Regions from separate parts of the Rhodococcus sp. B50 genome, predicted to be linked through region 1. Evidence: riboswitches for the same ligand, from Rfam matches in the RefSeq annotation. Region 1 holds a riboswitch; each other region holds the start of a gene.
What was found. Region 1 has a riboswitch for S-adenosylmethionine ahead of metX (homoserine O-acetyltransferase MetX). Riboswitches for the same ligand answer to the same signal wherever they lie in the genome.
Positions count from the first base shown of each region.

Region 1 (7,431 bases):
ATCGAATCCTCCAGCTGTGCAAGGACGGACGTCGAGGAGAAGACCCGACGGGAACCTTCGATTTCGTGGAGGACACGGACCCCGAAGCTCCGCAGTCGACCATGATGAGTGTCTATGTGTTCGATGCCCGAGCGGGCCAGGCCCCCATTCGCACCCGTGAGGACGCCGTCATCTGGATCTGAGAGCGCCTGCACCGCACACCGGCACTCACCCGACGCCTGCACCGCGTGCCGGCGAACCTCGACTTCCCCTACTGGGTGGAGACGGACGTCGATCCGGACCACCAACTGGCCGACACCGTCGTGACGAATGTCCCCCACGGCCCGGTCGAGGGACTCCGCTTCGGTGACAGTCCGGCCGTCGAGGCGATCGGTACTCCGATGCTCAACCGGAATTTCGGTCTCGTCCACTCCGCGACGTCGCTCGGTGAGGTCCTCACCTTGTCTTTTCTGGCATCGGAATCCTTGCATGCCCGACCGGGACGAGTACGAGCGGCATCTCACCGAGGCCTTCGCTGAACTGTCCCGGCACTGCCTGCCTCCACGCGGACGGACAGTCGCCGGTACCGGCGCTTCGACGTCGGGCGGGCGCCTGGAAGAATGAGCGACGTGACTGCGACGATCCTGGACGGCAAAGCAACCCGCGACGAAATCTTCGAGGACCTGAAGGTCCGCGTGGAAGCGCTGAAGGACAAGGGCGTCACGCCCGGCCTCGGCACGATTCTCGTCGGCGACGATCCGGGATCCGCGGCCTACGTGCGCGGCAAGCACAACGACTGCGCGAAGGTCGGCATCACGTCGATCCGCAAGGATCTGCCTGCCGACATCACCCAGGAGCAGCTGTTCGAGGCGATCGACGAGCTCAACGCCGATCCCGCCTGCACCGGTTACATCGTCCAGCTCCCGCTGCCGAAGCATCTCGACGAGAACGCGGCGCTCGAGCGTATGGATCCGGGCAAGGACGCCGACGGTCTGCACCCGGTCAACCTCGGCCGTCTGGTCCTCGGCAAGGAGGCCCCGCTGCCGTGCACGCCGCGCGGCATCATCCACCTGCTGCGCCGCTACGACGTGGAGATCGCCGGTGCGCACGTGGTGGTGGTCGGCCGTGGAGTCACCGTCGGTCGCCCGATCGGGCTGCTCCTGACCCGTCGCTCGGAGAACGCGACGGTCACTCTCTGCCACACCGGTACCCGCGATCTCGCCGCCGAGGTGCGTCGCGCCGACATCATCGTCGCGGCCGCGGGTGTGCCCGGCCTCGTGACGGCCGACATGGTCAAGCCCGGCGCTGCGGTGCTGGACGTGGGTGTCTCCCGCACCGAGGACGGACTGCGCGGCGACGTCGCCGCGGACATGCGTGAGGTCGCGGGCTTCGTGTCTCCGAACCCCGGCGGTGTCGGCCCGCTCACCCGTGCATTCCTTCTGAGTAACGTCGTGGAGCGGGCCGAGCAGCTCGCCGCCCGGTAACGGGTCGACACCCCGGGAGACGAGATGGCTCAGGCTCTGCGATTCACGCGTCTGAACCTGCCGCTGCTCGCGGTCACCCTGGTGATCGCGGCAGCGGTGATCCTGGTGATCGCCGACCGATGGCGACGCGGAGCGTTCGTCTTCGGCGGCGCGACGATCCTCGCCGGCCTGTTCCGCTGGGTTCTCGACGAGGACAAGGTCGGTGTCCTCGCGGTACGCAGCAAGGGATTCGATGTCGCGTCGATGATGGTTGTCGGCGGCATCGTGGTGGCGCTCGCCGCGTCGATCGACCCGCTGGGGACCGACTAACCCTCGGCGAGTTTCATCAGCTCGGCGAGGAGCTTGGCGACCTCGTCGGCCTCGGTGAGGAAGCCGTCGTGTCCGTCGCGCGAGACGAGTACACGCAGCTCGTCCGATCCCGGGAGGAGATCGGCGATCTCCTGCTGCAGGCGCAGCGGATACAGCCGGTCGGAATCGACGCCGGCGACGATCGTCGGCACCGGGGTGGACCCGAGTGCGGCTTCGACACCGCCGCGTCCGCGCCCGACGTCGTGCCGGTTCATCACGTCGGACAACAACACGTAGGTACCGGGATCGAAGCGCGCGACGAGTTTGCGCGCCTGGTGCTCGAGATAGCTCTGCACGGCGTACCGGCCGCCCCGCCACGGATCCTCACCGTCCTGGGGGAGATTCCCGAAGCGTGTGTCGAGCTCGAGTTCGGTCCGGTAGGTGAGGTGCGCGATGGTCCGGGCGATGGCAAGTCCGGCTTCGGGGCGCCGCCCCGTGCCGTAGTAGTCGCCGCCCTGCCAGTCGGGGTCGGCCGTGATGGCCGTCATCTGCGCGCTCTGGGTGCCGATCTGGTCGGCAGTGGCGCGGGCGCCGGTAGCGAGGACGAGCGACGCCCGTACGCGCTCGGGATGGGTGATGATCCATTCGAGGGTGCGCATGCCGCCCATCGAGCCCCCGGTCACGGCCGCGAGAACGTCGATGCCGAGCTTGTCGAGCAGGGTCACTTCGGCGGCCACCTGATCGCGCACGGTGATCAGAGGGAAGCGGGAACCCCACGCCTTGCCGTCGGGTGCGGCGCTGCCGGGACCGGTGGTTCCGCGGCAACCGCCGAGGATGTTGGTCGAGACGACACACCAGCGATCGGTGTCGATGGGGGCACCGGGGCCGACCATGCCCGACCACCACCCGGGGGACGGATGATCCGGGCCGGCGGGGCCGGTGACGTGCGAGTCGCCGGTGAGGGCGTGTTCGACGAGCACAACGTTGTCGCGGGCGGGGGACAGCTCACCCCACCTCTGCATAGCGATCGTGACGTTCGGCAGTGTCTCACCGCTCTCGAGGGCGAGATCTCCGATGTCGATGGTTTCGAGGCGTCCGTCCGCCGGGGGCAGTTCGACGCGACGACGCTCGGTGCCCGCCGTCAAGAGGTGACCGCCTCGACGCTCGGGGAGGGGTGGCAGCGCCGGCTGCGGATGTCGGTCATCGTGTCCTTCCGGCGGTGGTGGGAGGTTCGATCGTGGTTTGCGTGCGACAGCACATCATCATGTCAATCCTCCCGGCAGCAGGCTTGTCGGCGGGGTCCCGCCGACCGTGTCCTCACCCGGAGCACCCCACCCCGGTCGGAGGGTTGCCGGCCAGCAAGCCGGGGCTTGACGCTGGCACTCATGACTATCCCGGCAGTCTAGCGACTCTCCGGCGCAGGGTCTTATGCACCCTCTGAACAGCCCTGACCAGCATGAAAGTTACCGGTCGGTAAGGCTGGAGGGTAAGACGAGGCGCTTTGCGGACGCCGCGAATAGCAGTACGCTTGTCATGTTTGGCCGGGGTCCAGGACGTGGACACGGCCATGCTCGCGCATAGCGAGCCGACGGCGATCGCACCCACAAAGTGCGGTCGATTGGGGACCACAGAAACGTCCTAGGAGGACACGAAGCGCATATGTCCAAGATCAAGGTTGAGGGTAAGGTCGTCGAGCTCGACGGCGACGAGATGACCCGCATCATCTGGCAGTTCATCAAAGACAAGCTGATCCACCCGTACCTGGACGTGGATCTCGAGTACTACGACCTCGGCGTGGAACACCGCGACGCCACCGATGATCAGGTGACGATCGACGCGGCGAACGCCATCAAGAAGCACAACGTCGGTGTCAAGTGCGCCACCATCACTCCCGACGAAGCGCGCGTCGAAGAGTTCGGTCTGAAGAAGATGTGGCGGTCGCCCAACGGCACCATCCGTAACATCCTCGGCGGCACCATCTTCCGTGCGCCCATCATCATCTCGAACGTGCCGCGTCTGGTTCCGGGCTGGACCAAGCCGGTCATCGTCGGCCGCCACGCGTTCGGTGACCAGTACCGCGCCACCGACTTCAAGGTCGACCGCCCGGGTACCGTCACCATCACCTTCACGCCGGAGGACGGCAGCGAGCCGATCCAGCACGAGGTCTGCCAGATCCCCGAGGACGGCGGCGTCGTCATGGGTATGTACAACTACAAGAAGTCCATCCAGGACTTCGCGCGCGCCTCGCTCTCGTACGGCCTGCAGCGCAACTACCCGGTCTACCTGTCGACCAAGAACACGATCCTGAAGGCCTACGACGGCATGTTCAAGGACGAGTTCCAGCGGATCTACGAGGAAGAGTTCAAGGCGGAGTTCGACGCCGCCGGACTCACCTACGAGCACCGCCTCATCGACGACATGGTCGCGTCGTCCCTCAAGTGGGAGGGCGGCTACGTCTGGGCCTGCAAGAACTACGACGGCGACGTCCAGTCCGACACCGTCGCCCAGGGCTACGGTTCGCTGGGCCTGATGACCTCCGTCCTGATGACCCCGGACGGCAAGACCGTCGAGGCGGAGGCCGCACACGGCACCGTCACGCGGCACTACCGCCAGCACCAGCAGGGCAAGCCGACGTCGACCAACCCGATCGCATCGATCTTCGCCTGGACCCGTGGCCTCGAGCATCGCGGCAAGCTGGACAACACCCCCGAGGTGATCGAGTTCGCGCAGCAGCTCGAGGACGTCGTCATCAAGACCGTCGAGAGCGGACAGATGACCAAGGACCTCGCTCTGCTGGTCGGCCCGGAGCAGTCCTGGCTGACCACCGAGGAGTTCCTCGGCGCACTCGACGAGAACCTGCAGAAGGCTCGCGCCTGACCTTCCGCTCTCTTCTCGACAGCACGAACACGGGACGCCCGCACCGGGCGTCCCGTGTTCGTGTTTCCCGAGCGTTCCGGGCACGCGCTACCGTTCCGTGTACCACTGTCAGTCGCATCACCGTCGTAGGGCCCGGGAGGAGGTACGGCCGTGACCACCACTGCCACCGATTCCGAAGGTCGCGGCGGGGCGCATGCCCGCCGGCGGTTCTGGACCCGGGTATGGACGCTGATGTTCGGCTCGGCGCTGGCCTATCTGCCGGTCGCCCTCGCCCCGAACATGATCCACGCGATCGCCCGCCGCACCGACGAAATCGCCTACGACCGGTCCACGCCGGTGCGTAGCGGCGTGCTCACCACCCTCACGATGGGTGAGGCCGCCGCCGTTCTCGGGGTGCTCGCCGCCCTCGTCATCGCGCTCAATCTCATCGCCTGGTCGCTCGGGCCGGCCGTCACCTCCGACGGTGCGCCCCGCGCGACCGAGGCCCTGCGCCTCGAACACCTGGAACTGTGCGGGTCGGTATTCGGGGTGGGGGCGACGATGGCTTTCGTCGCAGCGCTGCTCGACGGCCTCCCGCATTCCGTCGATCTGGCGGCGCTGCTGCTGTTCCCCGCGGTGTTCGTGATCGTGGTGCTCAGCCAGGATCTGTTCCTCGCGACCCAGCGCGGTGTCGGTGCCCGTCGCCTGCTGCGCCGGGAGGCCTCGCTGCTGCGCCGACGCGAACTGCTCGCCACGGCGGCGAGACTCCGGCCGCGCGACTCGCGGGCATCCGCCCACCCCTTCGCGGCGCTCGCCGTCGAACTCGTCCTTCTGGCAGTCGTCACGGTGGCGACGGGATTGCTCATGATCATGGTGTTCGACGAGGAGCGGGGCGGCGGACCCGCGCTGGATTCCTCGGACGTCACCTTCGTGGTGGTGACCTCGGCGATCACGATGTTCACCGCGGTCGTGCTCGTGCTGTGGACGGTCCGCTGCTGGTTGCTCCGCCGGTACGTCGGTGCGGTCCTGGCCGCGGCCCTGGGCGGCACCCTCTACGTCGTGGTCGGCGCGGGAATCGTCTGGGCCGCGCTCGACGAGGTCGCCGTCGCCGAAGCGATCGCGTCCGCCGCCGTCCTGTACGCCTGGATCCTCCTGCCGGCGGCCGTCCTCCTCGCCGGCACGATCGGGATCGGCGGGCGGGGTCGATTTCCCGGTGTCACCGCCACGTTGCGTGCCGCGCTGCTGCGCGAGCGTTATCGGCTGCGGCGCGCCGACAGCGACGGTGGCCGGAGAGCCGGTCGCCCCGAGGGGTCCGTCCCACCGCTCCGTCATCTGATGGTGCGGGCGCGCACCGTCTCCCACTCCGGTCCGGCGAACCGGAGGTGACGACGGCGGGGACTTCCCACGGTGGCGCAGCCGCGTCGCCGATGTCCGCTACGGTGACCCGGTGCCTCTCGTCATCACCACCGTGAACGTCAACGGCGTGCGCGCCGCCGCAGCCAAGGGTCTCGTCGACTGGCTCGCCTCGTCGGCCGCCGACATCGTGTGCCTGCAGGAGGTGCGCGCCACCGAGAAGCAGTTCCACGCCGCCATCGCCCCGGCACTCGAGGCCGGCTGGCACTGCGTCGGCGCGGAGTCCTCGGCCAAGGGTCGCGCCGGGGTTGCGATCCTCTCGCGCGTACCGGCGGATGCCGTGCGGGTCGGCTTCGACGTCGACGAGTTCGCGTCGGCCGGTCGCTACATCGAAGCCGACTTCGGCGACGTGACGGTCGGAAGCCTCTACCTGCCGACCGGGGAAGCGCAGACCCCGAAGCAGGACGAGAAGGAACACTTCATGAAGAGCTTCGCGACCTACCTCGCCGAGCGGTACGCCGCGGCGACGGCCGCGGGCCGCGACATGGTGGTGTGCGGCGACTGGAACATCGCCCCCAGCGAACGGGACATCAAGAACTGGAAGGGCAACGTCAAGAAGTCCGGCTTCCTGCCCGAGGAACGCGCCTGGGTCGGCGACCTCCTCGAGGCGGGTTGGCACGACGTGGTGCGCACACTCCACGGCGACGTCGCAGGTCCCTATTCGTGGTGGTCGTACCGCGGCAAGGCATTCGACACCGACGCCGGCTGGCGCATCGACTACCACCTCGTGACCCCGGCTCTGGCGGCCCGCGCGACCGAGGCCCGCGTCGAACGTGCAGCGAGCTACGACCAGCGCTGGTCCGACCACGCGCCGGTGACGGTGGCCTTCGATCGCTGATCGCTTCTGCGGCATGCCGCAGAAGTGCCCACCTCGGTCGCAGCGCGGCGCGGCCTGCGTGAAATCATCGACGGCATGTCGAGCACTGCAGAACAGAACGCCACGAAGCCGAAGGCCCGCCCCCGTGTGCTGTCCGGCATCCAGCCCACCTCGGATTCGTTCCATCTCGGGAATTTCCTCGGGGCGCTGGCACAGTGGGTTCCGGCGCAGGACGAGAACGACGCCTTCTATTTCATCCCCGACCTGCACGCGATCACCGTTCCGCACGAGCCGAAGCTGCTGCGCAAGCGCGTGCTCGTCTCGGTGGCGCAGTTGCTCGCCATCGGTATCGATCCGGAGAAGTCCGTCCTGTTCGTGCAGAGCCAGGTGCCCGAGCACGCCGAGCTCGCCTGGGTCCTGAGCTGCATCACCGGTTTCGGTGAGGCCAGCCGGATGACCCAGTTCAAGGACAAGTCGGCCAAGCAGGGCACCGAGCACGCCGGAGTCGGCCTGTTCACCTATCCGATCCTCATGGCCGCCGACATCCTGCTCTACCGCGCCAGCCACGTGCCGGTGGGGGAGGACCAGCGTCAG
Region 1 covers NZ_WPAG02000002.1:121,566-128,996, forward strand. The annotation lists gene GON09_RS00835 (WS/DGAT domain-containing protein) at 228-518, shown strand; gene GON09_RS00840 (bifunctional methylenetetrahydrofolate dehydrogenase/methenyltetrahydrofolate cyclohydrolase) at 609-1,463, shown strand; gene GON09_RS00845 (DUF3017 domain-containing protein) at 1,488-1,772, shown strand; gene metX (homoserine O-acetyltransferase MetX) at 1,769-2,896, opposite strand; SAM riboswitch class IV at 3,031-3,142, opposite strand; gene GON09_RS00855 (NADP-dependent isocitrate dehydrogenase) at 3,411-4,628, shown strand; gene GON09_RS00860 (hypothetical protein) at 4,779-5,993, shown strand; gene GON09_RS00865 (exodeoxyribonuclease III) at 6,055-6,858, shown strand; gene trpS (tryptophan--tRNA ligase) at 6,934-7,431, shown strand, end outside.

Region 2 (7,431 bases), 3.2 Mb from region 1:
GCGGCGATCGACGTCGACGTGGACTGAGACCGTCCGGCTACCGGTACCGTCGGCACCTCCACCCGGGTACACTCTCCGTCGTGACAGTCCGAGCGTGGAGCCGCAGGCATGTCGACCTGTGCCGTACCCGCTCGTGCCTCTGTGCGTTCTGAGATCCGCACCATCCCTTCCTCTTTCCCGGTGCCGCGCAGTTGCGGGTAGTTGTCCGCCCGGCGCCGCCCACCTTCCGACCAGCGGAGACCTTCCATGACCACGTCCTCCCTCGAGGGCCCGGCCGACAGCTCGGTCGATTCGCCCGAACTCGTTCTCATCGTGCAAATCTCGGACACCAACGCCGGATCGGCGGGCGATCTCGCCGCCCTCGCCGATGCCCTACGGGAGACCGCCCTCGATCTGCTCCCGGGCGCGCGCACCCACACCCTCCTCAGCCCCGGCCCGACCCCTCTGGTGATCGATCTGCCGGCCCGCGGACTGGTGCTCGACAATCAGCGGGTCGAATTGAGCCACAGCGAATTCGAGATTCTCGCCCATCTGGTTCGCCGGCCCCGCGTCGCCGTGTCCCGCGCGGCGCTGCGGCCGCTCGGGGCGGGATACTCCGAGAACGACGATCTCGACGCCGACCGGGGCAACCGTAGTATCGACGTCCACGTCTCCCGGATCCGTTCCAAGCTGGGACGTTTCAGCAACATCATCACCACCGTTCGCGGGTCGGGCTACCGTTTCGATCCCGATCCGCGCGTGCACGTGGTCGAAGCACTCGATCGCCGCACGGCGTGAACACGAAGGAGGGGCAGGAGTCGAAACTCCTACCCCTCCTTCGTGATACGAAGCGATTCCGAGCGGTGTCAGGACGCACGCACCGACGCCCGGGCACCCTCGCCGAACCGGCGCAGGACCTCGACGACGGTCGGCGAGACCTCGATCAGGCCGCGCGACTGCAACCACGGCAGCGTTCCGTCGACGAGATGCTCGACGGTGAACGACGCGGCGAGCGGGATCAGCGTGACACCGTCGGCGACCTGCACGGCGTGGATGTCGGCGATCAATCCTGCGAGGCCGTGGGGTGTTCCGACGTACGACAGCGTGCCGGCCTCCCCGCGGGTGGATTCCGGACGAGCGCGTCGGGTGCGCGCGGTGCGGGCATCGGACGCGAGAACGACCTCGACGTCGACGAGCACGGTGACCGAGTCGGGGTCGCGACCCTCCTCGACGGCCTCCGCGCGAATGCGGTCGCGCAGTTTCCCGGCCTCGCGCAGGTCTGCGGCACGCACCCGCACGACGTTGGATGCATCGGCACTGAGGTCGAGCGGCGGATCACCGGCGCGCCCCAGAGTCAGGTCGGCCCAGTAGTCAGGTCCGGAGTGACCGGTGAGTTCGACGGCGACACGCAATGGCCTGATAGCGGCGGCCTCGACGACGGCCGGATCCGCGGAGGCCGGGGCTGCAGAGATGGATGCGACGGACATCGGATACCTCTCGGTACGGGCCGCGGAGCGGCACGAGGAGATCGGCCTGGAGGCCGGAAGGCTGTGAGGGAGAAGACTTTCAGTCCGGACAGATTCCCGATGCCGTACGGCAGAGGTCGACATGGCGACGGCACCAGCGTGCCGCAGCGATCGCCCTCGTCCGTTCCATGCGAATTACCCTACTTATCCTGTGGGGAATTGTCGACCGCTACACGCACGGCGACGCGTCGCCGTCGGTCGCTCCGAGGCCGGGACGCGTCTCCGGCGAGGGGTTCCACACGCCGTCGGTCTTCGCGTGCACCCACGACGGCCCGTTCACGACCAGCGACCGGAGCGCTCCGAGGAGCCGCTCGACGTCGTCGGACGAGCTGCCGAGTCCGAGCGACGCCCGGACGGCACCGCCGGCGCGACCGACCCGCGCGAGCAGCGGGTGGGCGCAGAAACGTCCGTCGCGGACGCCGATGCCGTGCTCGGCGGACAGATAGGAGGCCACGTGACCGGGCTCGTAGGCCTCGATCGTGAAGGTGACGATTCCGACGCTGTCGGCCGAATCGTTCCACAGCCGAAGCACTTCCACTCCGTCGATGGCCTCCAGACCGTCGATGAGCAGGGAGCACAGGGACTCCTCGTGACGGGTCACCGCGTCGGAGTCGAAACCGGCAAGCGCATCGCATGCGGCGGCGAGGGCGGCGACACCGAGCACGTTGGGGGTGCCGGCCTCGTGACGCGCAGGGGCGCAGGCCCATTCGGTGTGGTCGAGGCGCACCTCGCGGACCGCACCGCCTCCGGCGAGGTACGGGTCGGCGGCGTCGAGCCAGTCGCGGCGGCCGACGAGCACTCCCGCACCGAACGGCGCGTACAGCTTGTGGCCGGAGAACGCGAGGTAGTCCACGCCGAGCGACTCGAGGTCGACGCGGCGATGGGGCACGAGCTGCGCGCCGTCGACGAGGATCCGCGCACCGGAGGCGTGGGCGAGTTCGGCGAGCTCGGCGATGGGCAGCACCTCGCCGGTGACGTTGGAAGCACCCGTGACGGCGAGCAGAGCCGCGGGGGCACGCTGGAGTTCGACCGCGAGGCGCCACACCGTCTCCGCGACCGTGTCGGCCGCCTCGACGATGCGAGAGTTCTTCCACGGCAGCAGGTTCGCGTGATGCTCGATGTCGAGCACGACGACATCGCCGGACACGGCACTCGCGAGTAGATTCAGCGAATCGGTGGTGTTGCGCGTGAAGACGACGACCTGGTCGTCGTCCGCACCGACGAAGCGCGACACGGAGGTACGAGCGTCCTCGTAGGCGGTGGTGCTGATCCGCGAGGCGTATCCGGCGCCGCGGTGCACGCTCGCATAGAAGGGCAACAGTTCCGTGATGCGGTCGGTGACGACGGACAGTGCCGGTGCGCTCGCCGCGTAGTCGAAGTTCGCGTAGGTGCAGGTACCGCCCTGGACGAGCGGAACCTGCGAATCACAGCCGGAAACGGTGGCGAACGGAGCGATGCAGGTGGTGGCGGCTACAGCAGTCATGACAAATCCCTCGTGTACTCAGGGACCCGCCGGTGACGCCTACGACGGAGAGTTCTCGTCGCCGGCAGAGTCCGCGCTTGCCGTGTCCGGTGGTGGATTCACGGCCCGGTCGTCACCCGGAGCACCCCACCGCGGTTGGAGGGTTGCCGACCAGCTAGCCGGGGCTTGACGCTGGTACTCATGACCTGGCGAAGACAATGACAGGACGATCGAGCCGTGTCAACCCGTATCGCACGACGCCGACACACGTTCCGCGCACCGAACGTTCACCTGTTGTCCACCCGGACGTGAGATAACCGGAAGATCCATCGAGCAGAAGGACCCGCGGAGTTGCCAGCCATATCCTCGACCCCCGTCGGCCGGTCCCCCATTCCGGACGAATTCCTCCGCGCGTCGCACGCTCCACCTGCACGCACCCTCGTCGACCTGCTGCGGAGCGCCGCCGAGGCACATCCGGACGCCCCCGCCGTCGACGACGGCACCACGGTCCTCGAATACGCCGAACTCGTCGAGGCGGTGATCGCCGGTGCCTATGCACTGAACGATGCGGGTGTCGGCGCCGGCGACAGGGTCGGTGTGCGCATGACGTCCGGGCGCACCGATCTGTATGTGACGATTCTCTCGATTCTCGCCGCGGGCGCCGCATACGTGCCCGTCGACGCGGACGACCCCGACGAGCGCGCCGAGCTCGTCTTCTCGGAAGCACGGGTCACCGCCATCGTCACCGACGAGGGCATCGGGCCGGGCACGGCCGCCCCGTCGGGCACCCCGGCCGTGCGGGGGCCGCACCTCGACGACGACGCGTGGATCATCTTCACCTCGGGTTCGACCGGGACACCGAAGGGTGTCGCCGTCACCCACCGCAACGCGGCGGCCTTCGTCGACGCGGAGGCTCGGATGTTCTGCCGGGCGGCGCCGCTCGGACCCGGCGACCGGGTCCTGGCCGGGTTGTCGGTGGCCTTCGACGCGTCGTGCGAGGAGATGTGGCTCGCTTGGCGGCACGGCGCCTGCCTGGTTCCGGCACCCCGCGCGCTCGTCCGCTCCGGCATGGATCTCGGACCGTGGCTCGTCTCGCGCAACATCAACGTCGTCTCCACCGTGCCCACGCTCGCGGCGATGTGGCCGGCCGAAGCACTCGAGGCGGTGCGCCTGCTCATCTTCGGCGGCGAAGCCTGCCCACCCGATCTCGTGGAGCGTCTCGCCGTTCCGGGACGGGAGGTGTGGAACACCTACGGTCCCACCGAGGCCACGGTCGTGGCCTGCGCTTCGCTGATGGACGGCACCGGGCCGGTCCGTATCGGCCTTCCCCTCGACGGCTGGGATCTCGCCGTGGTGGACGCCGAGGGCAACCCCGTCGAAGAGGGCGCGACCGGCGAACTCGTCATCGGCGGCGTCGGTCTCGCGCGTTATCTCGATCCGGCGAAGGATGCCGAGAAGTACGCTCCCATGCCCACGCTCGGCTGGGAGCGCGCCTATCGCAGCGGCGATCTCGTCACCCTCGACCGCTCCGGACTGCTGTTCCAGGGGCGCGCCGACGACCAGGTCAAGATCGGTGGCCGCCGCATCGAACTCGGCGAGGTCGACAACGCGCTGCAGAACCTGCCCGGCGTGGCCGGCGGTGCGTGTGCGGTGCGCAAGACGGCCGCCGGACACTCGATCCTCGTGGGGTACATCGCCTCCACCGATCCGGACTTCGACATCGCGTCCGCCCACGACCTGCTGTCCGAGCAACTCCCCGCCGCACTCGTCCCGCGACTCGCGCTCGTCGACGAACTCCCCACCCGCACGTCGGGCAAGGTCGACCGCAACGCCCTGCCGTGGCCGCTGCCGGGCGCCGACGCCGACTCGGTGGAGGCGCTCGGTCTCGATCCGACCGCCGAATGGGTCGCCGAACTGTGGACCGACATCCTCGGTGCCCGGATCGAGGGCATCGACGACGACTTCTTCGAACTCGGTGGCGGTTCCCTCGCGGCAGCGCAACTCGTCACGGCGCTGCGGAGCCGGTATCCGGAGATGACGGTCGCGGAGCTGTACGACCATCCCCGGCTCGGATCGCTCGCGGTCTATCTCGACGAACTCGCGCCGACGGAAGCCGCGGCCCCGCGCGAGGTCGTCCCCGTGCCCCGCCTCGCCCAGTTCGGCCAGATCGCGGCGACCGTCGTCCTCACGACCCTCACCGGACTGCAGTGGGTGACCTGGCTGGCGATCCTGAACACCGTCATCGCGCTCGTCGTCGACGTACCGTGGACCGTCACGTTGTCGTGGTGGTGGGTCGCGCTCGGTGTCCTGCTGTTCCTTTCTCCCATCGGACGTATGGCGATCTCCGTCGCGGGTTCGCGCCTGCTGCTGCGCGGCGTGAAGGCGGGGAGCTATCCGCGCGGAGGCGGTGTCCACCTCAGGCTGTGGACGGCCCTGCGGTTGTCCGAAGCCGTGGGCGCGACGAACATCTCCAGCGCTCCCTGGATGCGGCAGTACGCGCGGGCACTGGGCGCGAAGGTCGGACGGGATGTCGACCTTCACAGCCTTCCGCCGGTCACCGGTCTTCTCGAACTCGGCGACGGTTGTGCGGTCGAGCCGGAAGTGGACCTCGGTGGTTACTGGGTGGACGGCGACGTCGTCCACATCGGAAGCATCCGGATCGGTGCCGGTGCCACGGTGGGCGCCCGGTCGTTCCTGGCTCCCGGCGCGCGTATCGGCAAGAACGCCGAGGTGGAAGCCGGGTCGGCGGTGTTCGGCCGGGTGAAGACCGGGCAGCGCTGGTCGGGTTCCCCGGCACGGAAGGCCGGCAAGGCCGACCGGCCCTGGCCCGCCGGGACACCGCCGCGGGGCAACAGATGGGTGCCGGTCTACGCGTTGTCGTCGATCCTGCTCGGCGGACTGCCCATCGTGTCGATCGCCGCGGGCGTCGCGCTGCTCGTGTGGTGGGTACACGACACCCCCACCGTCTCCGACGCCGTGGTGCATTCCCTTGTGCTGCTCCCCGTCGCGGCTCTGCTGACGATGTTCGTCTTCGCCCTGCTCACCCTGCTGTCGGTGCGACTGCTCGCCGTCGGGATGACGGAAGGCTGGCATCCGGTGCGCAGCCGCGTGGGCTGGCAGGTGTGGTTCACCGAGCGCCTCATGGATTCGTCGCGCACCTTCCTGTTCCCGCTCTACGCGTCGATGCTCACCCCGATCTGGCTCCGTCTGCTCGGCGCCGACATCGGCAAGGACGTCGAGGCGTCGACCGTGCTGATGGTTCCCAAGTTCACCAAGGTCGCCGACGGTGCGTTCCTCGCCGACGACACGATGGTCGCCTCCTACGAGCTCGGCGGCGGGTGGCTGTACATCTCGCACGCAAAGGTCGGGAAGCGGGCGTTCCTCGGCAATTCGGGCATGGCGGCACCGGGCCGACGCGTCCCGAAGCACGGACTCGTCGCGGTGCTCTCCGCAGCTCCGGAGAAGGCGAAGTCCGGATCGTCGTGGTTGGGCAGTCCCCCGGTTCGCCTGCGGCGCGCGAGCGGCGACAGCGACGCGAGCCGCACCTTCGAGCCCCCGTTGAAACTGAAGGTCGCGCGCGGCGTCGTGGAGACCTTCCGTCTCGTGCCCATGGTCGTCACCTACGGCATCGGACTCGGTGTGCTGTTCGCCCTGAACACTCTCGCCGTGCACTGGGGGTACGCCGTCGCGGCACTGCTCGGTGGCATCGTGCTCATGATTGCCGGAGCCGTGGCGTGCCTGGTGACGGTCGCCGCGAAATGGCTCGTGGTGGGACGGATCGGACGCGTCGAGCACCCACTGTGGAGTTCGTTCGTGTGGCGCAACGAAGTCTCCGACACCTTCGTCGAAACCGTCGCGGCACCGTGGTTCGCCCGGGCCGCGGCCGGCACCGCCGTGATGAACCTGTGGCTGCGGGCGCTGGGATCGCGGATCGGTCGCGGGGTGTGGTGCGAGAGCTACTGGTTGCCCGAGGCCGACCTGGTGTCCCTGGGCGACGCTGCGACCGTCGAACGCGGCTGCGTTGTACAGACCCACCTGTTCCATGATCGGATCATGTCCATGGACACCGTGACCCTCGGCGCCGGCGCCACGCTCGGCCCTCAATGCGTCGCGTTGCCTGCATCGGGCATCGGCGACGGTGCCACCGTCGGACCGGCCTCGCTGGTGATGCGCGGCGACGTCGTCCCGCAGTCCACCCGCTGGCAGGGCAACCCCATCGCGCCGTGGACCACACCGAACGACTGGTCTCCGCGGTGAAACCCATCAAGGCGGCCAAGCCCGTCGCGCCCGTCGCCGCCGATCGCCCTCTCGATCCCTACCTGCCCGAAAGCGGGAACCGCGGTTACCGCGTCTCGCGATACGAGCTGGAGCTGACCTACAAGGTCGTGTCCAACAGGTTGGACGGCCGAGCGAAGATCATCGCCACGACAACGGACGTGCGCGCCAAGTACGCTCTCGATCTCG
Region 2 covers NZ_WPAG02000002.1:3,288,003-3,295,433, forward strand. The annotation lists gene GON09_RS15550 (YbaK/EbsC family protein) at 1-27, shown strand, start outside; gene GON09_RS15555 (winged helix-turn-helix domain-containing protein) at 247-777, shown strand; gene GON09_RS15560 (hypothetical protein) at 846-1,466, opposite strand; gene GON09_RS15565 (aminotransferase class V-fold PLP-dependent enzyme) at 1,675-2,988, opposite strand; SAM riboswitch class IV at 3,057-3,174, opposite strand; gene GON09_RS15570 (Pls/PosA family non-ribosomal peptide synthetase) at 3,319-7,224, shown strand; gene GON09_RS15575 (M1 family metallopeptidase) at 7,191-7,431, shown strand, end outside.
Region 2: it holds a riboswitch for S-adenosylmethionine, as region 1 does, so the genes downstream of both, GON09_RS15565 (aminotransferase class V-fold PLP-dependent enzyme) here and metX (homoserine O-acetyltransferase MetX) in region 1, are expected to answer to the same signal.

Region 3 (7,431 bases), 4.8 Mb from region 1:
GGACGAAGTTCTGCGCCCAGTCGGCGGCGGTGAGTTCGATGTCCAGATCGAGCACGTTCCCGATGAGATGGGCGAAGTCGGTCTCGGATCCGATGATCGTCGTGTCGTCGTCGGCGTAGAAGCGCAACGGCGGTGCGGTACCGGCCGATCCGGTGACGACGAGTGTGCCGCGGTCGCGAATCTCCTGGGGAACCTTGGCGGCGATCTCCTCGACCGGGTCGGTGGTGATGCGGTTCTGGTCCGCGGTGAGGTTGTAACCGGCCGTGGTGGCGGCGTCGGTGTCGGTTCCGGCATCTGCGTCGGAACTGCAGGCCGCGACACCCAGGAGAGCGACGGCGGTCAGGATCGAGGTCAGCAGGCGGACCCGGCGGGAGGAAGCGAACATCGTTACCTTCTCGAATGCGGTGGTGGGGCGGAAAATCAGAGAACACGGGACAGGAACGACGCGGTGCGTTCCTGCTGCGGGTTGTCGAGGAGCTCGTGGGGTGGTCCCTGTTCGACGATGACGCCGCCGTCCATGAAGACGACGGTGTCGGCGACCTCACGGGCGAAACCGATCTCGTGCGTGACGATCACGAGAGTCGCGCCGTCGCCGGCAAGGTCGCGGATGACGGCGAGAACCTCGCCGACGAGTTCGGGGTCGAGAGCCGAGGTGGGCTCGTCGAAGAGGATCACGGCGGGTCGCAGGGCCAGGGCCCGCGCAATCGCGACGCGCTGTTGTTGTCCGCCGGACAGTTGTTTCGGGTAGTCGTGCAGCTTGTCGCCCACGCCGACGCGGTCGAGCAGGGCGCGGGCCTCCGCCTCGATTTCCGCTCGGTCGCGGCCCTGCGCCGACAGCGGTGCCTCGACGACGTTCTCGAGGGCGGTCAGGTGCGGGAACAGGTTGAAGTTCTGGAAGACGAAGCCTATGCGGGAACGCTGACGGAGGATGTCGCGGGCACGCAACTCGTGCAGCTTGTTTCCGCGACGCTTGTAGCCGATCAGCTCACCGTCGATGCGGACGGTGCCGCGGTCGACCTTCTCGAGGTGGTTGAGGGTGCGCAGGAGGGTGGATTTCCCGGAACCGGACGGCCCGAGGATCACAGTGACCGTGCCTTTGCGTAGTTGCAGGTCGATCCCTTTCAGCACCTCGAGTGTGCCGAACGACTTGTGGACTCCGCGCACGTCGACGACGTAGTCGACGTCGTCCCGGGTCGCGGTCACTTCGTGGCTCCCCGGGGTGCACCGATACCGCTGTCGCGGATCTCCCGGTATTTCGCGACCACGCGCTGCCACGGGGTGAACGGGAGTGCCCGTGCCGAACCGCGAGCGTAATGCCGTTCGACGTAGTACTGCCCGATCGACAGGATCGTGGTGAGGATGATGTACCAGACCGTCGCGACCATGAGCATCGGTACGACGCGTCCGGTACGGCCGAAGATCACCTGCACCTGGTAGAAGAGCTCGGCGATGGCCATGGTGGAGACGATCGAGGTTCCCTTGAAGAGGCTGATCACCTCGTTGGCGGCGTTCGGGAGGATCGCCCGCATGGCCTGCGGGAGCACGATCTTCACGAACTGCCGGTACCGCGGGATGCCGAGCGCATTGGCCGCCTCGATCTGACCGTGATCGACCGAGATGATGCCGGCCCGGATGATTTCGGCCGAGTAGGCCGCCTGGTGGAGTGCCAGGCCGATGACGGCGGCGGTGAATCCCGAGATCACCCCGGCCACACCGAACTCGAAGAAGGCGGGACCGAAGGGGATACCGATCGACAGCGTCTCGTACAGGTACGCGATGTTGAACCAGAACAGCAGTTGGACGATGAGCGGGATCGATCGGAACGCCCAGATGTACGTCCACGAGACCACTTGCAGAACAGGATTGTTCGACAGCCGGCCGATCGCGAGGAGCACACCGAGCGCGAAGCCCAGGAACGTGCCCCACAACGTCAGCTCGATCGTCATCCACAGTGCGGAGAGCACGGACGACGCAGTGAAGTATTGCGTGAAGGTGGCCCAGTCCCAACCGGGATTGGTGGCCAGGCCGTGCACGAACTGGGCGACGACGATCAGCACGCCGGCGCTGATCACCCAACGCCACGGATGCCACTTTCTGGCGACGACCAGGTTCTCGTCGTCGGCGGGTTCGGCCGGTGCGTCGGGGACGCGGATATCGGTGGACGCGCTCACGGCGACGTCCTGGTAGCGGGAGGCATCGGGAAGGCCTTTCGGGACAGCGGGGGCGGTCGGGGACGGGGACGGGATGCAGACGTGGGTCCCGGCCCGTCCCCCTGCGGACGGGCCGGGACTCACGCGGTGAAGAACGGCGGGAGGTTCCGGTGGACGATCTACGTCAGTGACGACACCGATGCGACCTCCCGCGGCACAGGTCGATGTGCCGGCGGCGCCACGAAGCGCGCTCGGTCCAGCGGGTCATGCTCGTTCCTCCATCGGTCCCGGCGGTAGCACCCGCACCCGCGCACGGGGGGTTGCTGCGACGTCGTGGAGCCAGGTCTCTCGGTCGCTCTGGATGGTCGCCGCCCAAGCTACGGAGTGCGGCGCGCTGCGGACAGCCTTTCTCTCACCGTGACGGAAATAGCGTCGCTCATCGAGACCGATGTCGATGTCGCCGTGGAGCCCCGACATCGACAACGATGTCGGTTTCGACGAGACGTAGACTCGCCTCGGTGACCCCGCTCGAACTCTTCCTCGTCGCACTTGCCGGTCTCGGAGCCGGAGCGATCAACTCCCTCGTCGGATCCGGCACCCTCATCACGTTCCCGACGCTCATCGCGTTCGGTGTACCGCCGGTGACCGCGACGATGTCCAATGCGATCGGCCTGGTCGCCGGGGGCGTCTCGGGTACCTGGGGCTATCGGCGCGAACTGCGCGGGCAATGGGAGCGGTTGCGATGGCAGATCCCGGCGTCGTTCTGCGGGGCACTGGTCGGAGCATGGCTCCTGCTCCACCTGCCGGAGACCGTCTTCGAGACGGTCGTGCCGATCCTGCTCGTCCTGGCGCTCACGCTCGTCGTACTGCAACCGAAGATCCAGGCCTGGGTGGCTCGCAGAACGGGTGGCGACGCCGACGGCCGTCTCGGACCGATACGGATGACGCTGCTCGTCGTCGGCACGTTCGCCGTCGGTGTCTACGGCGGCTATTTCACGGCGGCGCAGGGAATTCTGCTGATGGGCCTGTTCGGTGCGTTGCTGCACGACCACATCCAGCGGCAGAACGCCGCGAAGAACCTGCTGTCGCTGGTCGTGAACGTCGTGGCCGCCTGCGCCTACATCCTGGTGGCGTTCGACCGGATCGATTGGACCGTGGCCGCACTGATCGCCGTGGGTTCCCTGATCGGCGGCTACCTCGGTTCCCACTACGGCCGACGCCTGTCGCCGGTCGCGTTGCGGATCGTCATCGTCGTCGTCGGCCTGATCGGGTTGTACCGTCTGCTGTTCTGACTCGGTCGTTTCTTCCCCACGATAACGAAAGTGTCTCTTATCGCCCCAGGAGCAACATCAGTCACGGAAATACCAGATGGTTGGTATGCAGTCGGTCACAGCGGGGACCTGATGAAGGTCGGAAGCACGATCTACGCATCACCGGAAGTTCGGGGGCATGGGTGATCGCCAAGGCGTCGGGTTCGTGGGTGAAGAGTGCAGTGGTCGATCCGATCCCGGCTCCCCCGCCCGCGCCTGTTCCTTCGCCGACCGACGAGCCCGCTCCTGCACCGATTCCCGAGGAAACGCCGGCCGAACCTGCGCCGACCTCCCCGAGCGACGACGCTCCGGTGGGCGAGCCGGCCGACGACGAATCGGAAGGCTGATACGAAGATCGGAGGACCGACCGTTACTCGTCGGCGGTCGACGAGTAATCCTCCTCCGCGGTCGCCGGTCCGGATTCCGAGTCGGTCGTCTCCGCGTTGTCCGCCTGGACCGGTGGTGGAGTGGTGACGACGGGCTCCGATCGGGTTTCCGTCGCAGGTAGCGAGAAGATCCATCCCGCTGTTCCGTCCGGCCGCACCATCACGCCGGTTCCATCGTTCGTCACGTCGAAGGTGACCCAGCCCGAGTAGGTACTCTCGGGATCGAATGTCGCCGGTAGCGACGCGCCGGCGTCGCACTCCCCGCTCGGCGAGCCGACCGACGCCGTGCCACCGTCGGCGAGAACTTCCCGGAAGTCGGATTCGCGCAACCCCTTCAGATAACCCGAACCATCCGAAGTCGTCACACTCAACCGCACGGCGACGCATCCGGGAGTCCTCGATATGCGTTCCACGGTCACGGTCCCCAGGTCGCTTCCGTCCTTCGCGACGAGCGGGAACGGCGACGACATGCCGACGCGTGTCGGAATGGTAGGTCCGCTCGGGATGGGCGCCGGGGATATCGTCGGAATCGGTGCTACAGCGGGATCATCCTCGAGTGGTGCGTCATCCGGTAAAGGAGCGATCTCACCTGTCTCGACAGGAGGATCCGAGTCCGGCTCTGCAGCATTGTCGTTCTCGTGACGTTCGTCGAGGTCGCCGTCCGCGTCGACCTTCGTCCCATCCGGGTCGACGGGATCGTCACCGGGAGTCACGGGTTGCTTCTCGGCGTCACCGACGACACCTTCGTCGAACAGTGAATCGATCGGCGACGGAACGTCCTGCTGCGTCGTCGTCATTGCTGTCAGCCCGGAGATCGACGGCTTCACTTCTGCCCAGCGAACGGGCGCATCGGTTCCGATTCCACACTCCGCATACGCGAGAACCATGTCCAGTTCCCATTTTTCGTCCTTCGAGATTTTTCCGGTACTGGTCATCTCGAGGCGAAGCTCTGACGACGCGCTCGTAGAGGTCCGAGTCTTCGTCCAGGTCAATTGCGCGTCGTAGTCGTAGCCGAAGCCGCTTCGGGTCTGACGGGTGGATCCGGAATTGTTCGGGCCAGGATCGGACGGAAAGGGAAGCTTCTCGGTGTTGCCCATTCCGGCCAGCACGACACCGCCGAAGATCGAGTTGATTCCGCCTGCCACCGGCGAACCCCCGATCGGACAAGAGGCAGTTGTCGAAACCACGTCCGTCGAGCCGAATCGCGCGAGGTCGATGCCGCCGGAGGTCGTCTCCACGAGTAGGCCTCTGGCTGCCGCAGCAGCAAAGACGACCGAGGCTCCGGCGCTTCGACCATTCGTGCACGGGACAGCAACCGGGCTCGCGTAGACCGCACACGATGCACCTTCGATCTCCACCGGCAACAGGAGACCAAGGGTGCCACCTGTGCTGTTCTGGTTGCCGAATCGCACATCGGCATAGGCCGGCATCTGCCCCGGTTCACGGGTGGCCGCCAGTCCGCTGCGCACACTCGAGCCCACCGGGCGGGACATGGAGTACTTGGCAGCTACGGCACGCGCGTATCCCTTTCCATAGGCCCCTGGAACGTCGAACTTCGCCGACCCGAAGACCCGATCGTTCCAGTTCGCAAGAGTCTGACCCGCGAAGCCCGAATTGGACGCGAGCAGACCGACCACTCCGAGTACACCCACCAGAGCGACGAGCGTGCGCAGCGATCTGCTGTTCATCGTCGACCGCCACTCACGTCGTCGGGGTCATGCCCGGCCTGCCGACCGTCGTCCTCGGTCTCTCGCGGCCAGAATGCCCACAGCACGAGTGTCGCGGCGGAAAGCGTCAGGCCGCCCAGCACCCAGGGGTCGGAGAACCGCACGATCACCGCGGCAGCACCGGGGACCGACCACAGGACCTTCCGTACCTCGGTCACGCGATACGGACCCGGGTCGGGATTGGGGTTCGCGTCGCCCTGCATCTCGATGAGTGCCTCGCCGGCCCGCTGCGGGTGGACCGCGATGACGCGGTGGGTCACCGGCAGCTCCTCCTCCGCACGATCGACGGTGACGATGTCGCCCACCTCGATCTCGTCCGCCGAGATGCGTTGCACGACAGACATGGAACCTTGGGGAATCGTCGGAGACATCGAGCCCGTCTTGAACAGGATCAACGAGATGTCGAAGGCGACCGCCGCGATGACGAGGCCGATGCACACCACCCCTCCTGCTGCGAGCAGGTTGAGGAGAGCGTTCTCGACCCGGGACCACAGCGAGCGGCGGGGCTTCGTCGGTTCGTGGAGGACGTGCACAGTTTCGACCGTTTCTATGGAGAGAAGGAGACGGGACTCGTCGACCCGATGCCGGACGATCGAGTCGACGAGCCGATCCGCATCACGGGGTGGGGTTCACGGGGTCCGTGCTCGCAGCCTTGAACTCCCAGTTCACCGATGTCGAGTACTTTCCTTCGTTCGCGGTACCGAGCTGGCCGGGGGTGGTCCCGGCGGGCAGGGTCACGGCGAAGCAGAGCCAGTGCTCGTTCTTGGAGAGTATGGCGATCGGTGCGGTGATTGCGGCGCCGGCGATCTTTCCACTCGCGCGGGTGGTGCCGTTCACAGCTGCTGCATCGCACGCGGTCGACGAGCCTGCGATGGAGGCGACCTTCAGATCGAGCACGCCGGCGAGCGCCGCGTTCGTCGCATTCTGCGCAGCCGGCATGGTGATGTTCGCACCGAGGCCTTCGGACACGACCCGGAGACCCACCTTCGCGTAAACGGTGTCGCCGGGCACGAGAGCGGATGCATTCACGCCGAAGTTGAAGGATCCGGCGTCGTTCGCAGTGACGAACTCGTTCCACCCGTCCGGCGCACCGGTGAAGTTGCCCTGCACGTTCCAGCTGTTGGCGCCGGTACCGAATTCTGCCTTGCCCCACACCGAGTCGTTCCATGCGGCAAGGGTCACTGCCGCGCCCACACCGAGAACGAGACCGGATGCCAGGATCGCGCGGACCTTGCGACGCTTCTGCGCCTTGTTGTCGGCGTTGTCGGTCGTCATGACTCTCTCCTCTGGGCAGCAGCGTGCGTGCCCGATCGTGTCGCTTGTCGGCCCCGGCGCCTTCGGCCCTCCCCGAAACAGGCATGGGCTACCGCACGACCGAATATCGAATTTCGATCGAGTGGGGTTCTGCGAGTCTTGGTCTGTTTTTCTTTCGTCCGTCGAATCGGACTTACTCAGGAGTATGTTACCGAGGAGTAAGAGAACTCAATCCCATGTGACATAGATCATCCTGGACGGTCTTCTTTCTCTTCATCGCAGCTCACGGACAGTAGTTGACGTTTCACCCGGCATTTCACCCTCGAAAATCGACACTTCCGAGCATCGCAGAGGAACGACTCTTACGGATACGCCGGAAGACCATAACCGGACATTGAAGACAATAATTCCATGAGTAGAATTATGTGGTACGAGAAAATACAGAAATCAGTTTCGCTTCAGAGAAACAGGAATTCCCGCTACTACGAGAGTCGCCGATTCACTGGCCTCCGCGACGCGCGCATTGAGCCGGCCCAGCATGTCCCGGAACAATCGGCCCGAAGAAGTTGCGGGTACCACTCCACTACCGACCTCGTTGCTCACG
Region 3 covers NZ_WPAG02000002.1:4,918,135-4,925,565, reverse strand. The annotation lists gene GON09_RS22915 (ABC transporter substrate-binding protein) at 1-385, opposite strand, end outside; gene GON09_RS22910 (amino acid ABC transporter ATP-binding protein) at 421-1,203, opposite strand; gene GON09_RS22905 (amino acid ABC transporter permease) at 1,200-2,171, opposite strand; SAM riboswitch class I at 2,426-2,518, opposite strand; gene GON09_RS22900 (sulfite exporter TauE/SafE family protein) at 2,669-3,442, shown strand; gene GON09_RS22895 (hypothetical protein) at 3,831-5,534, opposite strand; gene GON09_RS22890 (signal peptidase I) at 5,531-6,106, opposite strand; gene GON09_RS22885 (SipW-dependent-type signal peptide-containing protein) at 6,189-6,848, opposite strand; gene cobU (bifunctional adenosylcobinamide kinase/adenosylcobinamide-phosphate guanylyltransferase) at 7,275-7,431, opposite strand, start outside.
Region 3: it holds a riboswitch for S-adenosylmethionine, as region 1 does, so the genes downstream of both, GON09_RS22905 (amino acid ABC transporter permease) here and metX (homoserine O-acetyltransferase MetX) in region 1, are expected to answer to the same signal.

Region 4 (7,431 bases), 4.8 Mb from region 1:
ACGGGGGAATGGCTCTCGCCGTCCGAACGGATCCGCGAGGTCGTCGACACCGCTGTGCTCGCCGAACAGCTCGGCTTCGAAGGATTCGCGGTGGGGGAGCGGCACGAGAGGCCGTTCCTCGCGTCGTCACCTCCCGTCGTCCTTGCAAACATCGCTGCGCGGACCAGCACACTCGAACTGTGGACCGGCGTCACGACCTTGAGCCTGCTCGACCCTGTCCGCGCGTTCGAGGACTACTCCACGCTCGACAACCTGTCGGGCGGGCGACTGCAGCTCATGATCGGCAAAGGCAACGGCACCGCCCAGGCCGACCTGTTCCACGTCACGCCCGAGGATCAGTGGGATCGCAATCGCGAAGGATACGAACTGTTCCGCGCCCTGTGGGAGAACGAGACGGTCACCTGGGAGGGCCGGTTCCGGCCGTCGCTCACCGATGCCGTCACCGTGCCGCGGCCGCTGCAGCAGCGTCTGGCGATCTGGCACGGCAGCGCCACGAGTCGCGAATCCGTGGATCTCGCAGCGCGGTACGGTGATCCGATCTTCTCCGCCAACGTCACCAACCCGATCGAGCCGTATGCCGAGCTCATCGACCACTATCGCGAACGCTGGGCGGCCTACGGTCACGATCCCGTCGAGGCGCGGGTGGGCGCGGGGACGGCGGGGCTGTATGTTGCGCCCACCTCTCAGGAAGCGATCAAAAGTTACCGGCCGCAGTTCGAGCAGCGGCTCGATTTCGCCTGGGAGAACGGCCTTCCCGTCGTCTTCGAGTCCATCGAGGATTTCGTCGAACGCAGCTCCGCACTCATCGGGAGTCCGCAGCAGGTGATAGACAAGGTGCTCCGCTATCACGAGCGGTTCGGTCACGAGGTCATGCACGTGACCGCCGACCGCGGCGGGTTCTCGGTGGCGGAGCAACGCGCGAGTCTCGAACTGTTCCAAGCGGAGGTCGTGCCGGCGCTGCGCGCGGCCATTCCGCACCGCGAGGCCATCACGATCCCGCACAGCGAGGCGTCACCGCTCGAGTCGGCGGGATCGGAACCGTTTCGATCGCGGTGAAATTAACGGTGTGCCCGAGCCCCGCGGCTCCGTAACCTCGCGTGACGAACCATCCAGAGCGACCGAGAGACCTGGCTCGACGACGTCGCAGCAACCCCCTGCCGTGGGCAGGTGAGGGTGCTACTGCCGGGACCGATGGAGGAGAAGATGATGAGCGAAGGCCTGGTGGGGGCGTGGGAACGCCTCCATGTCGATCTGTGCCGGCACTGCGGCGCCAGGTGTCGCAGCGGTCGAGATTCGCGCTGAAACCCCGTTCCTTCCAAGGACGGCATCCCACAACTTCCCGCTCGGCGGCATCCGCACGGTGATGCCGCCGGAGCCCCGTCCAGATCACGGAGCCCGTCGTTGTCCATCTCGTCCTCCTCCGCGTCCCGGTTCGTCGTCACGGCCGCTGCCACCGCCGTACTGGGAGCAGCGCTGACCGCGTGCGGCACCGGCGCCGCGGCGAACTCGGAGCCCACCGGCGACCCGCAGCCCGGCGGCACCCTGCGCTACGGACTGTCGCAGGCGCCGACCTGCGCGGATCCGGCACAGGCCGGCACCAACCAGACCATCTACGTCGTCCGGCAGGTCGTCGACTCGCTCACGGACCAGGACCCCGCGACCGGCGAGATCGTGCCCTGGCTCGCCGAGAGCTGGGAGTCGAACGAGGACGGCACGCAGTTCACCTTCCGTCTGAAGGACGACGTCACGTTCAGCGACGGCACCCCGCTCACCGCGGAGTCCGTGAAGAAGAACTTCGACGCGATCGTGAACACGCTCGGGGGTGTGAAGGCACCGTCGGCCGTCGGTTACCTCGCCGGGTACACCGGCACGACGGTCGTCGACGACCGCACGGCCCAGGTGAACTTCTCGGCTCCCAACGCTCCCTTCCTGCAGGCGACCGCGACTGTGCAGCTCGGATTGCTCTCCGATGCCGACACCGCCGAGAGTGCCGAGGAGCGCTGCGCCGGCGACCTGTCGGGCACCGGTCCGTTCGTTTACGAGGACTACCAGCAGGACAAGTCGGCCACCCTCGTCAAGCGTACGGGCTACTCGTGGGGATCGGAGGTATTCGGGCACGACGGTGAGGCCTACCTCGACCGGATCGAGTTCACGATCGTCCCCGAATCGGGTGTCCGCACCGGATCGCTCGCCTCGGGGCAGCTCGACGTCATCTCGGATGCACTGCCGCAGGACGCCCCGCAGATCGACGGGGCCGGCGGCCGCATCCTCACCACTCCGAATCCGGGCATCCCGTTCGGATTCCAGCCCAACCTCAGCCGCGGTGTCCTCGCCGACCCGGCAGTCCGCAGCGCGATCGTCCCGGCGATCAACCGGCAGGAGCTCGTCGACACGGTGCTCGGACCGGACTTCCGCCCGGCGACCAGCACCCTCGCGTCCGCGACCCCCGGTTACGTCGAACTCACCGATGTCACCTACGACCCGCAGAAGGCCGAGCAGATCCTCGACGAGGCCGGCTGGGTGCCCGGACTCGACGGGATCCGCGTCAAGGACGGGCAACGTCTGAGCTTCCCGGTGCTGTTCAGCTCGGTCTTCGCCGGTAACCAGGCCATTCTCGAACTGGTGCAGCAGCAGCTGCGTGCGGTCGGAATCGACCTGCAGCTCGACCTCGTCTCCACCCCGGAGAACACCGCACGCCAGAATGCCGGCGACTTCGAGGCGTCCTACTACAACAGCACCCGCGCCGACGGCGACATCCTGCGCACCGCCTTCGGGCTGGAAGGCCGCAATCTGAACCAGCGCGGTCCCGTCCCCGAGCTGGACGAGGTGCTGAACCGTCAGCTGTCAACGACCGATCCTGCCGCACGTGCCGAGCTCATCGAGCAGGCACAGCAGCTCGTCCTCGACAACGGGCTGTGGATCCCGACGGTCGAACTGTCGCAGGCGATCGGCGCCGGACCGAACGTTGCCGACCTGAAGTTCGAGGCATCGGCGCGACTGCAGTTCTTCGATACCTGGCTGAGCGAGTAGATCATGCTGCGCTATCTCGGTTTCCGTGTGCTCCAAGCCGTGGGGGTGCTGTGGGCGGCCTTCACGGTGTCGTTCGCGGTCCTGTTCCTGCTGCCCTCCGACCCGGTCTCCATCGCCGCCGGCGCCGACGCCGGAACACCGGTCGACGCCGCCGCGATCGAACAACTCCAGGCGCGGTACGGACTCGATCAGCCGGTCGCGGTGCAGTACTGGAACGCGCTGAGCAACGCGGTCCGAGGTGACTTCGGTATGTCGATCTCCACCGGACAGCAGGTGGCCGACGCCATCGCCACCGCCCTGCCGAGCACCCTCGTCCTGGCGGGCACTGCCCTGGTATTCGCTCTGGTGTCCGGCACGGCGGTCGCCTTCCTTGCGACCTACACCCGGACCAAGTGGCTTCGCAGCCTGCTGTTCTCATTGCCGCCGCTGGGCGTGGCGGTGCCGACCTTCTGGGTGGGCCTGATCCTGTTGCAGCTCTTCTCGTTCCGGCTGCGACTGTTCCCGGCCTTCGGTGATCAGGGCATCGAACACGTGATCTTGCCCGCGATCACTCTGGCCCTGCCCACCGGTGCGGTGATCGCCCAGGTCCTCGCGACCAGCCTGCAGACGACCTGGCGGCAGCCGTTCATCGAGGCGGCACGCGCGAAAGGCGCCTCCCGCCTGCGGATCCAGACACGGCACGCCCTGAAGCTGTCGAGCATCCCCGCCTTCACGATCGCCGGCGTCATCGTCGGCAACCTGCTCGCGGGATCCGTGGTGGTCGAGACCGTCTTCTCCCGGGCCGGTATCGGACGCCTGACCCAGATGTCGGTGATGGCGCAGGACATTCCGGTGGTGCTGGGCATCGTCGTGTTCTCCGCCACCGTCTTCGTGCTCGTCAACCTCGCCGTCGACCTGCTCTACCCCTTCATCGACCCGCGGATCACCCACGGCATCGACCGCGGCGGTACGGCTACGGCGACGGAGGACGACCCGACCCACGACGACACTCTCCTGGAGGTCGAGGCACGTGTCTGACACACTCGTCCGCGAAGCGCTACCGGTGACGTCGTCACCGGAAGCACCTTCGCGCAGAAGAATCCGGATCTCGTCCGCCGCGACGGTGGTGCGCCGCCATGCCGTGCTGATCGTGTCGTCGATCGTGCTGCTCCTCGCGGGGGGTTTCGCCCTGTTCCCGTCGGTGTTCGCGTCGGGCGACCCCCTGCAGGGCGTGCCCGCCGAGAAGCTGCAGGGACCGAGCGCCACACATTGGTTCGGCACCGACAATCTCGGCCGCGACGTGTACACGCGCGTCGTGCACGGCGCCGGACTGTCGCTCACCGCGACGCTCGTCGCGGTGGGGATCGCTCTGGTGGTGGGCTCCCTCATCGGACTGCTGTCCGGCGCGGTCGGCGGTGCCCTCGACGCGGCACTCATGCGCCTGGTCGACGTCCTGCTGTCCATCCCCGCGCTGCTGCTGTCACTCGCCCTGGTCACCGCCCTCGGCTTCGGCACGATGAACGTGGCGATTGCCGTCGGCGTCAGCCTCGTCGCGAACTTCGCGCGTGTCATGCGCTCGGAAGTGCTGCGGGTCCGCAAGGCGCTCTACGTCGAAGCGGCCTTCGCGTGCGGCGTCCGGTGGCACACCGTGCTGCGCCGGCACGTGCTGCGCAACTCGTACGCGCCCGTCGCGGCTCTCGCCGCCGTCGAGTTCGGTATGGCCGTGCTGGCCGTGTCGTCGCTGAGCTTCCTCGGTTTCGGTGCCGTACCGCCGACACCCGAATGGGGGTCGCTGATCTCGGAAGGCCGCAACTATCTCGCCGCCGCCTGGTGGATGACGACCCTTCCGGGCCTGGTCATCGTCGCCGTTGTGCTCTCGGCCCACCGCATCGGGCACGCCGTCGAGGACAGGAGCGCACGATGACCCTGCTCGAGGTCCGCGACCTGCAGGTCGTATACGGATCACTCCGTGAACCCGTCGTGGCGGTGGACGGCGTCGACCTCACCGTCGCCCGCGGCGAGGTCGTCGCAGTGGTCGGCGAATCGGGATCGGGCAAGTCCACAACGGCGCACGCGATCATCGGGCTGCTCGCCGGAACCGGTCGCGTCACCGGCGGATCGGTGAGCTTCGACGGCACACGGCTGAACGACCTGTCGGAGCGTGCCTTCGAACGAATCCGCGGTGCTCGGATCGGCTTCGTCCCGCAGGACCCGACGACCTCGCTCAATCCCGTCATCCGCATCGGCGACCAGATCACCGAGGTGTTGCGTATCCACGGTCTCGCGGACCGGCGCACCGCGAAGATCGAGGCGCTGCGCATCCTGGAGGAGGCCGGACTCGACGATCCGGCGCTGCGCGCGAAGCAGTACCCGCAGGAATTGTCCGGCGGTCAGCGGCAACGCGTGCTCATCGGTATCGCCCTCGCGTGCCGTCCCGAACTCGTCATCGCGGACGAGCCGACCAGCGCGCTGGACGTGACCGTGCAGCGCCGCATCCTCGACCACCTCGACGCGCGGATCGCCGAGACCGGCACCGCGGTGCTGCTCATCACCCACGATCTGGGGGTCGCGGCGGATCGCGCCGACCGCATCGTCGTCATGCAGGGCGGGCGCGTGGTCGAAACCGGACCGGCGGCGCAGGTCCTCACCGACCCGCAACACGAGTACACGCGGTCGCTCATCGCGGCGGCGCCGAGCCTCGCGGAACCTGCCGTGCGACCCGCCCTGAAAGAGGACGCTCCGATCCTGTCGGTGTCGAAGGTGTCGAAGACTTTCCGCATCGACCGGAAGTCCTCACTGCACGCGGTGCGCGAGGTGTCGTTCGACGTTCCTCGCGGCGGAACCCTGTCGCTGGTAGGGGAGTCGGGCTCCGGCAAGTCCACGGTCTCGCGCATCGCGATCCGGCTCGAAACCCCCACAGCAGGAGCCGTGCGATTCGACGGCGACGACATCACCACGCTGAGCGGCCGGGCGCTACGGGCGCTGCGCCGCAGGGTGCAGATCGTGCACCAGAACCCGTACGCCTCGCTCGACCCGAAAATGAGGATCCGCGACATCGTCGCCGAGCCGCTCGAGGCGTTCGATATCGGCACCAGAGCCGAACGCGCCGAGCACGTCGCCCGCCTCCTCGATCAGGTGGCGCTGTCGACGGCACATCTGGACCGCAAACCCGCCGAACTGTCGGGTGGGCAACGGCAACGCGTGGCCGTCGCGCGGGCTATCGCCTTGAACCCCGAACTGCTCGTCCTCGACGAACCCGTCTCGGCGCTCGACGTGTCCGTCCAGGCCCAGATCCTCGACCTGCTCACTTCGCTGCAGACCGAACTCGGGCTCAGCTACCTGTTCATCTCGCACGACCTCGCGGTCGTCCGGCAGATCAGCGACACCGTCGCTGTGATGCGCGCCGGCCGGGTCGTCGAATACGGCTCCACCACAGAAATTTTCGACAACCCCCAACACGAGTACACGCAGACGTTGCTCGAGGCCATCCCCGGGAAGGTCCACCATGTCCGATAGTTCAGAATTGTTGCTGGCCGTCGACTTCGCCGGCACCGGCATCCACCCCTCGTCCTGGCGGCGCGACGATTCACGCGCCGAAGAACTGTTCACCGCCCGGTACTGGACCGACCTCGTCGGTGCCGCTGATCGTGCCGGCGTCGACTTCGCGTTCTTGCCCGACACCTTCGGCGTCGTCTCGGACTCGACCACCGTGCGCGGCCGCCTCGAAGCCGTCGGCCTCGCGGCACGCCTGACCACCGCCACCGCACGTATCGGCCTGATCCCCACGGCCACCGTCACGCACACCGAACCGTTCCACGTGGCCAAGGCGATCCAGACGATCGACCACACCACCCTCGGTCGCGCCGGTTGGGAGGTCGCGGTGACACCCGGCGTCGTGAAGTCGTTCGGCCGCAAGGACGAGCAGGGCACCGCGTCGCTGTGGGCCGAGGCGCACGAGGCTGCCGAAGTCGCGGCACGACTATGGGACAGCTGGGAGGACGACGCCGAGATCCGTGACGTCGCCACCGGCCGCTTCCTCGACCGCGACAAGGTCCACTACATCGACTTCGTCGGCGAGTACTTCTCGGTCAAGGGATCGTCGATCGTGCCGCGGTCTCCGCAGGGGCAACCGCTGGTCGCGGTGACGGCGACCGGTGACGAATCCCTCGGATTCGCGTCGCAGCGTGCGGATCTCGTGCGGATCCGCGCCACCGACCTCTCAACCGCGTCCGAACTGGCCACCCGCATCCGCGCCGCCGCCGGCGACCGGCGCGTCTTCGTCCTGCTCGACGTCGACGTATTGCTCGGCGACGATGCCGCAGCGGATCTGGCCCAGCTCGAGGAATGGGCGGGCGAAACCTACCGATCCGACACACTCGTCCACGCCGGCACGTCCGCGAGCCTGATCGAACTCCTCGGAGA
Region 4 covers NZ_WPAG02000002.1:4,927,860-4,935,290, forward strand. The annotation lists gene GON09_RS22930 (LLM class flavin-dependent oxidoreductase) at 1-1,056, shown strand, start outside; SAM riboswitch class I at 1,103-1,198, shown strand; gene GON09_RS22935 (ABC transporter substrate-binding protein) at 1,402-3,030, shown strand; gene GON09_RS22940 (ABC transporter permease) at 3,034-4,047, shown strand; gene GON09_RS22945 (ABC transporter permease) at 4,109-4,933, shown strand; gene GON09_RS22950 (dipeptide ABC transporter ATP-binding protein) at 4,930-6,525, shown strand; gene GON09_RS22955 (LLM class flavin-dependent oxidoreductase) at 6,515-7,431, shown strand, end outside.
Region 4: it holds a riboswitch for S-adenosylmethionine, as region 1 does, so the genes downstream of both, GON09_RS22935 (ABC transporter substrate-binding protein) here and metX (homoserine O-acetyltransferase MetX) in region 1, are expected to answer to the same signal.